2 regions of the Jeotgalicoccus nanhaiensis genome follow, and region 1 is predicted to be linked to the other one. Evidence: predicted binding sites of a transcription regulator. Region 1 holds the regulator's gene; the other holds the start of a gene.
What was found. The regulator LexA, encoded in region 1, represses DNA repair genes until DNA is damaged. The targets are predictions, from matches to a motif close to CGAACATATGTTCG.
Positions count from the first base shown of each region.

Region 2: recA (recombinase RecA) is a predicted target of LexA. The motif match lies at 5,627-5,640, and genes of this name have one in related genera.

Region 1 is NZ_JADGLW010000002.1:84,235-91,851, forward strand. It holds gene IR135_RS02600 (DedA family protein) at 1-319, shown strand, start outside; gene IR135_RS02605 (ketopantoate reductase C-terminal domain-containing protein) at 361-1,245, opposite strand; gene panB (3-methyl-2-oxobutanoate hydroxymethyltransferase) at 1,318-2,118, shown strand; gene panC (pantoate--beta-alanine ligase) at 2,119-2,958, shown strand; gene IR135_RS02620 (CAP domain-containing protein) at 2,971-3,960, shown strand; gene lexA (transcriptional repressor LexA) at 4,459-5,076, opposite strand; gene IR135_RS02630 (hypothetical protein) at 5,219-5,533, shown strand; gene IR135_RS02635 (DUF896 domain-containing protein) at 5,625-5,870, shown strand; gene tkt (transketolase) at 5,886-7,617, shown strand, end outside.
Region 2 is NZ_JADGLW010000001.1:23,434-31,050, reverse strand. It holds gene IR135_RS00135 (FtsK/SpoIIIE family DNA translocase) at 1-1, shown strand, start outside; gene yfmF (EF-P 5-aminopentanol modification-associated protein YfmF) at 17-1,291, shown strand; gene yfmH (EF-P 5-aminopentanol modification-associated protein YfmH) at 1,281-2,576, shown strand; gene IR135_RS00120 (SDR family NAD(P)-dependent oxidoreductase) at 2,569-3,255, shown strand; gene IR135_RS00115 (DUF3388 domain-containing protein) at 3,243-4,073, shown strand; gene IR135_RS00110 (helix-turn-helix domain-containing protein) at 4,090-4,935, shown strand; gene pgsA (CDP-diacylglycerol--glycerol-3-phosphate 3-phosphatidyltransferase) at 4,941-5,525, shown strand; gene recA (recombinase RecA) at 5,697-6,758, shown strand; gene rny (ribonuclease Y) at 6,928-7,617, shown strand, end outside.

The DNA.
Region 1 (7,617 bases):
GTCGTATGCCTGGTTTGATAAGTACGGTCCCTGGACTGTATTTTTCTGCAGATTTATTCCCTTGATCAGAAGTCTGATTTCGATTCCTGCCGGAATGAGTAAAATGAAGATGCCGAAGTTTTTACTGCTGACCACAGCGGGGACGCTCATCTGGAATACGGTGCTGGTCAATCTCGGTGCTTCAGTCGGAGAGAACTGGGAAGATATTACAGGAGTTATGGATGTGTATTCGAATATTGTTTACGCAATCCTTGTGATTTTAGCTCTTGCCTTCTTAGCTTGGCTCTTTTACTTCAGGCCAAAGAAAAAAGTGAAATAAAAAAAGGAGAAATCACCATCCGGTGATCTCTCCTTTTTAGTTTACTGTTTTTCATAGCCGGCGAAGAGGGTGACGACCATGTCGAGCACGGGTGTGTGCAGGTCATCGTCCTCTTTCATGTTATAGATAAACTGCTGGATGTGTTCAAACTCCGTAGTGCGGTTAGCCATAACGTCGTAATACATACTCGTGCCCATGTCGCGCGGATAGCTGTAATACATATCCATAGCAGTTTCGGTAAAGTCATCACCAACCTGCACAGCGTCAGTATTGTATTTGTTTACAACGGTTATCGCTTCTTCGAGCAGCTGGCGGGTCAGCTGAACCATCTTATCATCTTCGAATATTTTTGAGGTATTTTTGCTGAGTGCGGTCACCGAGTTAATACCGACATTTATCAGCAGCTTCTCATAGCGTATTTTGTGAAAATCGGAACTTTTAAAGAGTTCGAAATTAACCTGTTGACGAACATTAATCATCGCGATCAGTTCATCGATGTATGTATAGTCTGTTTCCGGCAGAATAATTTTCTGATTGACGAAGTGTTCGATGTAATCGTTATGCTGCTGGCCGCTGATGTAAACAACGGACGGAATCCCGCCTTCGAAGACTGAATCGTAGCCCATGCCGTTCAGTGCATAGACAATTTCCGAATTTTTGTGGGTAATGTTATCAACTGTATCTTTCAGCATTTTAAGTGCCGGGGTCTTTGTCGCGATAAAGACCACATCAAATCGTTCCGATACTTTATTTACATCGTGAACCTGTATTTCATGATATGTTTTTACCCCGTCTTCGAGGATAGTAAAGCCGTCCCTCGGTGTCCGGGCCATTAATGTAAGCTGTACTTTATCAGCGGGCAGTTTAGAAAATTCGCGGGCGATAATACTGCCGACTGCACCCGCACCGATAATACCTATTTTCATATATGTCACTCCGTTTTTATCTTGTATTTGTGGTAAAATAATTATATCTAATTTTAAGAAAGTAGGGAAACTATGAAGTCGACAGCAGATTTAATCAGCATGAAAAACAATGACAGAATAGTGATGGTAACAGCATATGATTACCCTTCTGCAAAACTTGCAGAACAGGCGGATGTGGACGTCATTTTAGTGGGAGATTCACTTGGAATGGTCGTGCTAGGCTACGAATCACCGGTACAGGTGACACTGGACGATATGATTCACCACGCGAAGGCGGCAAGACGCGGTGCAGGGGATACCTTTATCGTCGTTGATATGCCTTTTGGTTCTCATCATACAGATGTAAATGAAGGTATTAAAAACGGCATCAGATTGTATCAGAACAGCGATGCGAATATGATCAAAATGGAAGGCGCCGATTCATTCGATGTTATCCGCGGACTGGTTAAAGCGGGTGTGCCTGTCTGCGGGCATTTAGGATTAACACCGCAGCACTTCGGTATTACAGGCTTTAAAATGCAGGCGGGAGACGCGGAGCAGGCTGAACAGCTGCTTCAGGATGCGAAAGCACTTGAAGCGGCCGGCGCATCGATGATGGTGCTGGAAGCAATTCCGATGGACCTTGCCAAAAAGGTAACGGAATCAGTCAGCATTCCGACGATCGGCATAGGAGCAGGCATTCATACCGACGGCCAGGTGCTCGTTTATCACGATCTTCTGCAGTACGGCAGCGACCGTCTGCCGAAATTCGTTAAACCGTATGCGGATATAAATTCAGTTGCTGTTGAGGGGCTCACGAACTACCGGAACGAAGTGAAGAGCAGAATGTTCCCGACAGAGGAAACAACCTATAAGAAACGGGTGTACGAATAAATGCATCATACCGGAAGTATTAAAGAAGTCAGAAGACTTTTAGACAGAGAGAGCGGTAAAAAAATTGCGCTTGTGCCGACTATGGGCTATCTGCATGAAGGCCACGCAGCGCTGATCGAAGCAGCGAAGCAGCACGCTGACCTTGTGGCAGTCAGTATTTTTGTCAATCCGCTGCAGTTCGGGCCGGAGGAAGATTATGATACTTATCCGCGCGACTTAGAATATGATTTAAACATCTGCCGGGAGCACGGTGTGGATTTTGTTTTCCATCCCGAAGATGATGAAATGTATCCGGAGAGTATGGAATTCACGCTCGGCATTAAAACGATGGCGAATATACTGGACGGGGTGAAGCGCCCGGGCCACTTCGAAGGTGTTGTCACAGTGGTCAGCAAACTGTTTAATATTATCCGGCCGGATATTGCGGTGTTCGGTGAAAAAGACCGCCAGCAGCTGATGGTTATTGAACGCTATGTCCGGGATTTTAATGTGCCGGTTGAGATTATCGGGGTGCCGACAAAGCGAGAAGAGAGCGGCCTTGCGAAAAGTTCCCGCAATGTCAATTTAAGCGGAGATGAATATAAGGAAGCACCGGAAATATATGCAGCCTTATTAAACGCTGCTGAACAAATTAAAAACGGCACTGTCAATACGGATAAAGTGATGTCGTTTATCAGGCTGCATATCGAACAAAAGACAAGCGGCACTGTCGATGACCTCGCGATTTACACAGCGCGCGGACTGGAGCCGCTTGAAAACATCGATCAGGATGTTATTATATTTATTGCAGTGCAATTTGAAAAAGCAAGATTGATTGATAATTTATACGTCAGCATTTAATGGAGGAGTAATATGGCACGGCGGATCGCAGCGTTATTAATATTATATGCAGCCTTGTTCTTTATCGCACCGGCCGTACAATCCTACGATTTCGAGGAAGGTCTGACCGAAGATTATTTTAATTACTGGCTGGAACAGAATGTCATTCCGAATTACGATACGGCAAAAATTGAACAGGTTCACGGAACTCAGGAAACAAACATCGATTATTCGCTGGGTTCTTCGTTCAGGACAGATGAAGAGGCGGTGGTTCATTCCGAATACGAGGGCGACTTTGTTATTATGAACCAGCCGGGAGCCTTTCACATGGTGCTCGTCCGCGACGGCGTTGTGACCGGCGGCTACACTAATTCGGGCGATGTGTCATTCGGAAATATGAGTATTGAAGGAATGAACCGGGATAAGCTGCGTGAAGTATACGGCGAACCAGTCGATTATATCCGTAAACAGTGGAAGCGGCTGAAAGTTGACCATGAAGAATATGATGTCTTCGATGCCGGCAACTACTATGCATATTTCTTTTACGATATACATGAAAACTATAAAGCGAACGGCATGATGATTATAAATAAAGATGAAGTAATTGAAATCAACGATCTTTATAATCATCCTGCGAAGGAAGATAACGAGGAAATGCATTTTAATTTAGTAAATGCAACACGTGCTGAGTATGGTTATTCTCTGCTGGAACGGAATCCTTCTGCAGATCAAGTCGCCTACGGGCACAGCAGTGATATGGCAGAAAATAATTACTTTGATCACGACTCACCCGATGGCCGTACACTTAAAGACAGACTGATAAACGGCTCGGTTGAATTTAGACTGGCAGGGGAAAATATTGCGACCGGCCACACATCGCCGATATTCGCCCATCACAGTTTACTGAACTCTCCGTCACACCGGGTGAATGTACTGAATGATAATTTTAACCATCTAGGTGTCGGCATCGAGTATAACAGTGACAATATACCGTATTATACGGAAAATTATATACAGAAATAATATGGTGTGGCGGTGCACCCGGATTCGATGAATCCGGGTGTTTTTGTTTGTTAACGGGTTGAGAGAATCACAATGGGACGATTTAATTTTTGGTGATGAACAAAATGAAGGCGCCGTGAGTTACTCCGTCATGTATACGAAAATCACGATACATAGTCATGACGGCAGCTCATGCATACGCATTCCCCGATACATAGTCATGACGGCAGCTCATGCATACGCATTCCACGATACGTAGTCATGACGGCAGCTCATGTATATGCATTCCACGATACGTAGTCATGACGGCAGCTCATGTATATGCATTCCACGATACATAGTCATGACACACTCTCATGTATACGAAATTCAAAATACATATACATGACGTACTCTCATGCATACGCAAATCACGATACATATACATGACACACTCTCATGCATACGCAAGCGCCTCCCGCCCAGCACAAAAAAACCGCCCGGGACACATAGTCCCGGGCGGTCAAAATTAATATTATATTAAACAAATTCTCTGAACAGGCCGACGACTTTACCGAGGACGATAACGTTATCGAGGTAGATTGGTTCCATCGAAGTGTTTTCCGGCTGCAGGCGGTAGTAGCCTTTTTCTTTATAGAAGCGTTTAACAGTTGCTTCGTCGTCTTCTGTCATAGCGACGATAATTTCACCGTTGTGCGCGATGTTCTGTTTACGCACGATGACCCGGTCGCCGTCGTGTATACCGGCATCAATCATACTGTCGCCGGCGACATTCAAGAGGAAAATTTCACTGTTATGATTTGCCGTAAAGTGTTCGGGCAGAGGGAAGTACTCTTCGACGTTTTCTACGGCTGTAATAGGCAGACCTGCTGTAACTTTACCGAGCACCGGCACATGAATGACCGGTGAAGCATTGTCATCGGATGCCTGAACGATTTCGATGGCGCGGGGTTTTGTCGGGTCGCGTTTAATATAGCCTTTAGTTTCAAGTTTTGCCAGATGGCCGTGAACCGTTGAACTCGACTGGAGTCCGACGGCATTGCCGATTTCGCGGACACTCGGCGGATAGCCTTTATCATTTACGCTGCGTTTTATATATTGAAAAATATCTTTTTGTCTGTCTGTTAAATCTTTCATAATTTTACCTCCAGCCTTATATTAATTAAATTTTATCATATAGTGTAATCACTTACAAACATTTGTTCGTATTTATATTGACTGCGAACAAGTGTTCTGTTATATTGTTATTACAAACATTTGTTCTTAGGAGTGGATATTAATGACAATGAAAGATTTCAAGACGCTCACGGGATTATTCGCGGTAATGCTAAGCTTCGGGCTTTTATATAGTTTTAATATGGTTGAACCTGATTATGCGGAGAACGTACATTCTCATGAAAATACTGCATTTTCAGAAAATGAAGATGATCAAACAATCGAACAAGAAGCGAACGGTACAGTATCGGCTTCGTCAATTGATGAACCTGAAGAGGCGGAAGATGAAACAGCTGAAGAAAAACGGCCGGCAAACGGTTTTATCAGCAGCGGGACACTGACGGAACGGGTTAATTATGACGTTTCCAGCAGAAATTAAATAATTAGTGTATATATTATCTATTAAAGTGCGGGACCATTTGGTTTCCGCACCTTTTTTATGGTAAATTATATTGGAAAGGGTGGAGCTCATGTTAGACGATCAAAAATTACAGCGTCTCAACCAGCTGGCAAAGTTAAAGCGTGAAGATAAAATATCTGAAGCGGAACTTAAAGAGCTGACCGGTCTGAGAGAAGAATATTTATCCAACTTTAGAAGTTCTTTTAAGAAACAGATTAAAAATACTAAAGTGATTGATCCGGAAGGTAAAGATGTTACCCCTGACAAAGTTAAGGCATTACGCAACAAAGATAAAAATAATAATGAAAAGAATTAAAGGAGTCGAAAGTAAATGTCATTTGATAAGACTGACTTATTAGCGGTCAATACAATTCGTTCTTTAAGTATTGATGCAATTGAAAAAGCAAATTCAGGCCACCCGGGTCTGCCGATGGGTGCAGCGCCGATGGCGTATGTACTGTGGCAAAAACATTTAAATTTTAACCCGAAAAATGTCGACTGGTTTAACAGAGACCGTTTCGTGCTGAGCGCAGGCCACGGCTCAATGTTAATTTACAGCCTGCTTCATCTTTCAGGCATTCTTGAAATGGATGACTTAAAGGAATTCAGACAGTACGAATCCAAAACACCGGGACACCCTGAGTTTAAACATACGGACGGCGTAGAAATTACTACAGGTCCGCTTGGACAGGGATTCGCTATGAGTGTCGGTATGGCAATGGCGGAAACACACCTGAATTCTGTATTTAATACAGACGACCATAAAGTGGTTGACCACTATACTTATGTGCTTGCTTCAGACGGCGACCTGATGGAAGGGATTTCGCACGAAGCGGCATCACTTGCAGGCCACCTCGGACTGAACAAGCTGATTGTACTTTACGATTCAAATGATATTTCACTCGACGGCGATCTTGACAAGAGCTTCTCAGAAGATGTTGCGGGACGTTTTAAAGCTTATAACTGGAACTATCTGCGCGTAGAAGACGGCAACGATTTAGAGGCAATCGATAAAGCAATCACCGACGCTAAACAAAGCGATAAACCGACGCTGATCGAAGTGAAAACGGTTATCGGTTTTGGCGCACCGACCAAATCAGGCAAGTCGGATGCTCACGGCGCGCCGCTCGGCGATGCTGAACGCCAGGGTGCTTATGAAGCATACGGACTTGACCACCTGAAAACATTCGATGTGGACGAGTCAGTTTACACGCGCTTCAATGAAACTTTAACTGCACGCGGGGAAGCTGAAGAAGCTGCGTGGAACAAAGTAGTTGAATCATTTAAAGCTGCGGATGAAGAAAAATACAATGATTTCACAGCTGCGGTTAAACGCGAACTGCCTGAAAACTATGCTTCAGAACTTCCAGTTTATGAAACGGGAATGAAAAAAGCAACGCGCGGCAACTCGGGAGATATGATTCAGGAATTATCAAAATCAATTCCGACTTTCTTCGGCGGGGCAGCTGACCTTGCGGGAAGTAACAAAACAAATGTTAAAGAAGCGAGCGACTACTCGAAAGACAATTATGCGGGCCGCAATATATGGTTCGGTGTAAGAGAATTTGCGATGGCAGCGGCAATTAACGGAATGGCTGCACACGGCGGGGTTTATCCTTATGCAGGAACATTCTTTGTCTTCAGTGACTATCTGAAGCCTGCAGTACGCTTAAGCGCACTGATGAAATTGCCGGTAACATACGTATTCACTCACGATTCTATCGCAGTCGGAGAAGACGGGCCGACACATGAACCGGTTGAACAGCTGGCGGGTCTACGTGCCATTCCAAATCTGAATGTTATCCGTCCGGCAGACGGCAATGAAACGCGCGCAGCCTGGAAAGTTGCACTGGAGTCTGATGACACACCGACAGCTTTAGTACTGACACGCCAGGATCTCACTGTTTTGGATATTGATAAAGAAAAAGTCGAAGAAGGCGTACGCCGCGGCGGTTACCTCGCTTATGACGGCGGAGACGATGCAATTGTCTTTGCAACAGGAAGTGAAGTCTCACTCGCAGTTGAAACTGCAGAAAAACTGGCAGCAGAAGGCGTAAATATTA
Region 2 (7,617 bases), on a different contig from region 1:
GTTAGGAGTTTTTTTAATGCAGGGTGTAGACAAAAGAGTCATTAATAATGTGCCAATTGTAAAAATATATACAGAAAAATTTAAAACAGTCGTCGTGAGCGTCTATTTCAGAACGCCACTCACGGGCGGCAGTGTGACTGTACGCAGTCTGCTCAGCCGCATGATGATTAAACAGACAGAAAAATTTACGTCAAATGCAGTGCTGCTTGAATATCTGGCAGAACATTACGGTGCGCATTTAACATCGAATGTTGTCAAAAAAGGCAGCGATCATATCGTTAAATTCTCAATTGAATTCGTCAATGATAAATTCATTATGGAAGATATCGACATGCTGAATGATATTACAGAACTCTTAAAAGACGTATTGCATACGCCGTTTAATTACGATGACTCGGATGAAGCATTTTTTGAGCGTGAAAAGCGCCTGATGACGAACCGCCTGAAGAGCATGCGCGATAATCATTCGCAGCGCGCCTTTGAAATGCTGCTCGAAACGATGTTTGAAACAGAAGATTATAAACACTTATCGTTCGGTGATTTAGACGATTTAGAGCGTTTAACTCTTGATGATGTGAAGGACGCCCACAGGAGCATGATGACAGAGGATGATATGTCTATCCTCGTTGCGGGCAAGGTAGAAGATAAGGTATTTGATTACTTATCACGCCTGCACAGTCACGAGGAGACGAAAATGTATCCGTATAAAGGCTATCCGGTACGGGATGTTCCCGAAGTAAAATATAAAACAGCACATGAGCGGATTGAGCAGGCGAAAGTGAACCTCGGTTTCCGTGTGCAGTATTCAGAGCCCGGAGATGTCATGGCGCTGAATGTCTTTAATCAGCTGTTCGGCGGCAGTGCGGCATCTCTTCTCTTTACGAATATCCGCGAAAAAATGAGCCTGGCATATTCGATTCATTCACAGGTCGATGTAAAAAACGGCTACATGTTTGTGCTGGCGGGTGTGGACAATGGCAATATTCAAGTGTTTGAAGATGCAGTGAAGCGCGAACTTAAGCGCGTCACCGACGGTGACTTTGAAGCATCCTTTGTCGAAGAAATTAAACGCAATATGCTGTCGAGCCGAAAGGAATCGATGGACAAGCCGCGCGGTTTAATTTCCTTAAATTACAACACGCTTTTAAAAGAACAGTCTGTAACAGCACCGGTGAAGAGCTGGACTGAACAGCTCCAAGCGATTACGAAAGCGGATGTCATCCGCATCGCAGAAAAAATTAAACTCGATACAGTATTTACGCTGAAAGGCGGTATAGACAATGACCAATAAATATACAACAGTCCGCTATGACCACCTGGATGAAGTCGTTCATAAACAGGTGATGGATAACGGCCTTGAGGTATTTATCATCGATAAAAAAGGCTACAATAAAAAATTTGCCACCTACACGGCGAAGTACGGTTCTGTGGACAATCACTTTAAAGCTCACGGCGAAGTCCACAATGTGCCGGACGGCATTGCGCACTTTTTAGAGCATAAAATGTTCGATAAAGAAGCGGGCGACGTCTTCAACAAGTTTTCTGAAATGGGTGCGAGTGCGAACGCCTTTACATCGATTGACAGAACGAGCTACCTGTTCAGCACGACGGAAAACTTCTTTGAAAATCTCCAGCTTTTAATGGATATGGTGGAAATACCGTACTTTACTCCTGAAAAAGTAGAGAAGGAAATCGGCATTATCAATGAAGAAATTAAAATGTACCAGGATAATCCAGGCTACCGTCTGTACCACGAAACGCTGAACGCTATGTACGAAAATTCACCGGTCGCTATCGATATTGCGGGGACGCTTGAGTCGATTTCGGAAATTACGGCGGAGCATTTGTACTTATGCCATAAGACGTTCTATGCGCCGGATAATATGGTAATGATTTTAGCGGGCGACTTTAATATAGAAGAAACTTTCGCTTATATAGAAGCGCATCAGAATTCACGGCCAGATTTCGAGCCGTCGGATATCGAACGTTTTATACCGGAAGAGCCTTACGCGGTTAAAACTAAAGAGAAAGTAATGGAGCTTGCGGTATCGACACCTAAAGTGATGCTCGGCTTTAAAACACTGCCGGATGACAGCGACAATGCGGTCAGAGAGCGCCGAGATGCAGCGATGCTCTTTGCCCTCGATATGGTCTTCGGTGAACAGTCGCCATATTACGAAGATCTTCTTGAACGCGGCATCGTCGATGATTCATTTAACTTCGCCTATCAGGAAGAAGAAATGGTGAGACATACGCTGATGGCAGCGGAAACGGATGATTATGAAACGTTTACGGCGGAAATCGTGCGTATTATCGACGAAGTTAAAACGACTGACTTCTTTTCTGAAAAACGTCTTCAGAGCCAGAAACGCGAGCTCATGGGAGATTACTTAACGAGCTTGAACTCGCCTGAGTATATTGCCAACCAGTTTACGAAATATTATTTCGACGGTTATGATTTATATAACGTGCCGAAAGTAATCGATAGTATTACACTGGAAGATATTAAAAACTACTTTAACAGTTCAATCGACACGAAAAACATGGTCGAAGTGATTGTGAAAGCTTATGAGTAATGTCGTTTTAGTCGGTGCAACGGGTGATATCGGAAAATGTATTCACGAATGTTTAAAAAATGATAAAATTATTACATTCTCACACAAAAACACGCCGGAATTTGACAGTACGCACCACTATCTCGACTTGTCACAGCCGTTTTCAGAAAGTGAGCTTGCAGGCTGCTTCAGCGGTGTGAAAACAGTCGATACACTGATTTTCACACCGGGTGAAGCGCTGTTTGAATTAATACAGGATACGACTTTAGAACAGGTCGACGGCCAGTACAACGTAAGCGTGAGGGCACTGATTACTTTTATCAAGGTGCTGCTGCCGAAGCTGAGACGGAGCCGTCGTGCGAGCATTATCGTAATCTCAAGTGTCTGGGGCACTTACGGTGCGAGCATGGAAAGCATCTACAGCACCTTTAAAGGGGCCCAGGAAACACTGGTCAAATCGCTCGCCAAGGAACTCGCGCCGTCGAATATTACAGTTAATGCTGTAGCACCCGGTGTCGTCCGTGGTAAAATGACCTTAAAGCTGTCTGAAGAAGACATCGCAATGATGCTGGAAGACCTACCGCAAGGGCGCTTAATCGAACCACGGGAGGTCGCTTCGGCGGCGGAATACTTGCTGTCAGAAAATGCGCGCAGCATTACTGGAGAAGTTTTGAAAATTAACGGGGGATGGTATACGTGAATACTGAGAAACCTAATTTTTATCCGGAACGCGACGAAGAAGTCTATTTGGAATATAAAAACCTCGATGACCGGCCGGGGCTGCTCGGCGATATTTTGAGTCTGATGGGAAATATCGGTCTCAGCATTAAAACGATTAACGGTGTTGAAGTCTCGCAGCGCGCCCTGCTGCTCCGTACCGATAATTTGTGGAAGCTGGAACGTTTTAAATGGATCTGCCGTCATGTCGATGAAATTGAAGTCGGCAAAATGCGGACGCCGACCATTACAGACCGGCTGACGCTCCGCCACGGCAGATTTATAAAGCGGGCGGAGGAAAACAAAAATATTTTCAGGTTTACACGTGCTGAAATCAGTGTCGTTGTAGACTTCCTTGCTATTCTGTTCGCTATCGATGAGACTTTTTTAATCGGTGTACGCGGCATGCCGCGGGTCGGGAAGACAGAGTCAGTCGTTGCCGGAAGTGTATCGGCCGGCGACAAATGGCTGTTTTTATCATCGACCATGTTAAAACAAACCGAACGCACGAGTCTCCACAAGCAGGAATTCGATAAAGGCAATGTTTACATTATCGACGGCGCGGTAACATCGAAATCTACAAATACGGATCATAAGCGTCTCGTGAACCAGGTGCTTAACTACGACGGTACAACAGTTGTGGAACATCCGGACCTGCTGATCGATGATTCATTCTTTAAATTAAAGCAGGAAGACTTTGATTATATTATCGAAATCCGAGAACACGAAGATCAGGAAATCACTTATGAAAAACATAAGAAACGTCACTGGTTCGAAAGTGACAATATGGACTTTTTCTAATTGGAGCTAACAAACTATGAAACTTGGGACATATTTACAAAATAAACGTGAAAAATCAGGCATCACCTTAAAAGAAATGGAGCGCGGTTCCGGTATTAAACGAAGCGTGCTTCAAATTATTGAAGCCGGTGACCTGACGCTCTTGCCGGAACCAAAACATACGCGTTTTCTAATTCGAAAATACGCGGATTTCCTGAACCTGGATGCTGAACAGCTGCTGGAGCGTTTCCAGGATGAAATCCCGGACACTAGAACTGATAATCAAAAGCGTAATCAGAAATCCAATCAGGATTTACAGTACTTAAAAAAGGTGCTGTTTGGTTTTATTACGATGATTCTCGTGCTCTTTGCCGTCTGGCTGGTGCTCCTGCAGATCGGCTCCCAAGGTGATATTTTCGAGACGAAAAGAATATATGAAACAGAGAATGAAGTAACTGACCTCACCGCTGACAAGGAAGAAGAAGAGGAAGCACCTGAAGAAAGTCCGGCGGAAGAAGAGTCAGAAGAGCCGGCTGAAGAAGCAGAAGAGGAAGCGGCAGAAGAACCGGAGACGTCAGTGAACTTTGTCAACCGCGAAGGCAATACGCTGGTTTATAATGTCACAGCTCCTGAGGAATTGACACTCGAACTGTCGGGTAATGAATCCTCCTGGGTCAGCTTAACGGATGACCTTGACAATAACTATCTGTACGAGGAGTCGGACGGCGGCACTTTTGACATTGATCCTGAAGCAGCAGTTGTCAATCTCGCGCTCGGCAATTCAACTTCATTCGATATTTCTTTAAACGGCACCAGTGTCGATAACTCGCAACGCGGTGACACGGTGACGGTTTATTATCAATTTAACATCACAAGGGAGTGACAATAATGAACATACCTAACTGGCTGACCGTTTTCAGAGTCGTTTTAATTCCGGTCTTTTTAATCTTTGCACTCCTTGATTTCGGCTTCGGCACAATGACCTTTCTCGGCGGGGAAGTCATTCTGATCGAACAGTTTATCGCAGCGGTGATATTTGTGCTGGCTGCCTTGACCGATTTCTTAGACGGCTATCTTGCGCGGAAGTGGAATATGATTACGAACATGGGCAAGTTCTTAGATCCATTAGCCGATAAACTTCTCGTGACTACAGGCTTGATTGTGCTCGTTGAATGGCATACGATTTCGAGCTGGATTGCTGTCGTAATTATAGCGAGAGAATTCGCTGTAACGGGACTCCGCCTTCTGCAGATAGAGCAGGGGTTCGTCTCTGCAGCAGGGCAGCTCGGGAAAATTAAAACAGTTTTCCAGATGCTGGCGCTCGTCTTTCTCTTATTCGGTGATATTTTCACTGCATATGTTCCGTTCTCACCGGGTCACTGGTTTATGTATATCGCGGTATTCTTTACGATACTGTCTGCAATAGAATACTTCTACAAAGGCCGCGACGTCTTTAAAGCGGATAAAAAATAAGAAAAACTGCGGTGATTTCACTGCAGTTTTCTTTGTTTTATAAGGATTGTTTACGGTTATAGAAATACTGTCCGCAATTATTTAATTTCTGTTTTCAGAAGCGAACATATATTCGCTTTTTTAATTTGTGCATGATATAATAATAAATGAGATTACGACTGGAGGTACATTATGGACGAGAGACATAAAGCGATAGATACTGTTATTAAAAACATGGAAAAGTCATTTGGCAAAGGTGCCGTTATGAAGCTTGGAGACGATGCGGGACGCAAAGTTAAAACAACTTCTTCGGGATCAGTCACATTAGATAGAGCACTCGGCGTCGGCGGATATCCGCAGGGCCGTATTATAGAAGTGTACGGACCGGAATCATCAGGTAAAACGACTGTAGCCCTGCACGCCATTGCAGAAGTACAGAGAAACGGCGGCATTGCTGCTTTTATCGACGCAGAGCATGCACTTGATCCGGAGTACGCAACAAAACTTGGCGTAGATATTGATAACTTATATATTTCACAGCCCGACACCGGTGAACAGGGACTTGAAATTACAGAAGCATTCGTACGAAGCGGTGCAGTAGACATGGTCGTTGTCGACTCCGTTGCAGCACTTACACCGAGAGCTGAAATCGAAGGCGAAATGGGAGACTCTCACATGGGTCTGCAGGCGCGTCTAATGTCACAGGCTCTAAGAAAACTGTCGGGTGCCATTTCGAAAAGTAACACGACAGCAATATTCATTAACCAGGTCCGCGAAAAAATCGGAGTTATGTTCGGTAACCCCGAAACGACAACCGGCGGACGTGCGCTTAAATTCTACAGTTCGGTCCGCCTTGAAGTCCGCCGTGCAGAAAGCTTAAAAATCGGCCAGGACATTGTCGGTAACCGCACGAAAATTAAAGTAGTTAAAAACAAAGTAGCTCCGCCGTTTAAAGTGGCTGAAGTGGATATTATGTACGGTGAAGGTATTTCACACACAGGTGAAGTTATCGACTTAAGCGTTGAAGAAGATATCGTTGAGAAAAGCGGTGCTTGGTATTCTTACAACGGCGAACGACTTGGCCAGGGTAAAGAAAATGCCAAGAAGACACTGAAAGAAAATCCGGAACTGTTTGCGGAAATCGAACGCAAATTACGTTCTGCACTCGGCTTCGGCGAAGATGTTCCTGAAGAGGAAACAGGCAAAGAATCTGAAGAAGACGCAGGTTTATTTGACGAGGACGAACTAAAATAATATTTAAACTCTGATTAACGTTGAGTTCTTTGAATCAAGCACCGGTATTATAAATACTCGTGCTTGATTTTCTTTATGATTATATTTAGAATTGAATTATATAATATTTTAATTAAAACTCATATTATATTTAACACACTTTAGAACCTTAGTTAGGGAGGTGTTTATTGTGGACTTAATAGACATTCTCTTTATCCTAATCGGTATTATTCTGGGTGTTGTTATCGGATATTTTATTGTCAATAATATATTGACTAACAAGCAGCGTCAGGCAAGGACTTCAGCTGAGCATATTATAAACGAAGCTAAAAAGGAATCCGAAAACCTGAAGAAAGAAAAGCTGCTCGAAGCGAAAGAAGAAAACCAAAATCTGAAAGAAGCTTTTGACAGCGAAATGAATACTCAGCGCAACGACTTGAAAGCGTTTGAAAACAGATTATTGCAGCGTGAAACATCGCTTGACAAGAAGAGTGAATCACTCGATAAGAAAGATGACATGCTGGAAAACAAAGAAGCTAAAATTGAAGAAAAACAGCAAATGGTTGATGCCAAGGATAATGAGATTAATGAAAAAATAAGTCAGCAAGAAACAGAATTATCCCGCATCTCCGGATTGACGCGCGACGAAGCACGTCAGGAAATGTTCTCTCAGGTAGAACACGAACTGTCACATGATATGGCTGTAATGGTTAAAGAAAAGAAAGAAAAAGCAAATCGGGAAGTAGACAAAGAAGCGCGTGAACTGCTCGCACTTACAGCGCAGCGTTACGCAGCCGAATACACCAGTGAGTCTACGGTATCAGTAGTCACATTACCGAACGATGAAATGAAAGGCCGCATTATCGGCCGTGAAGGACGA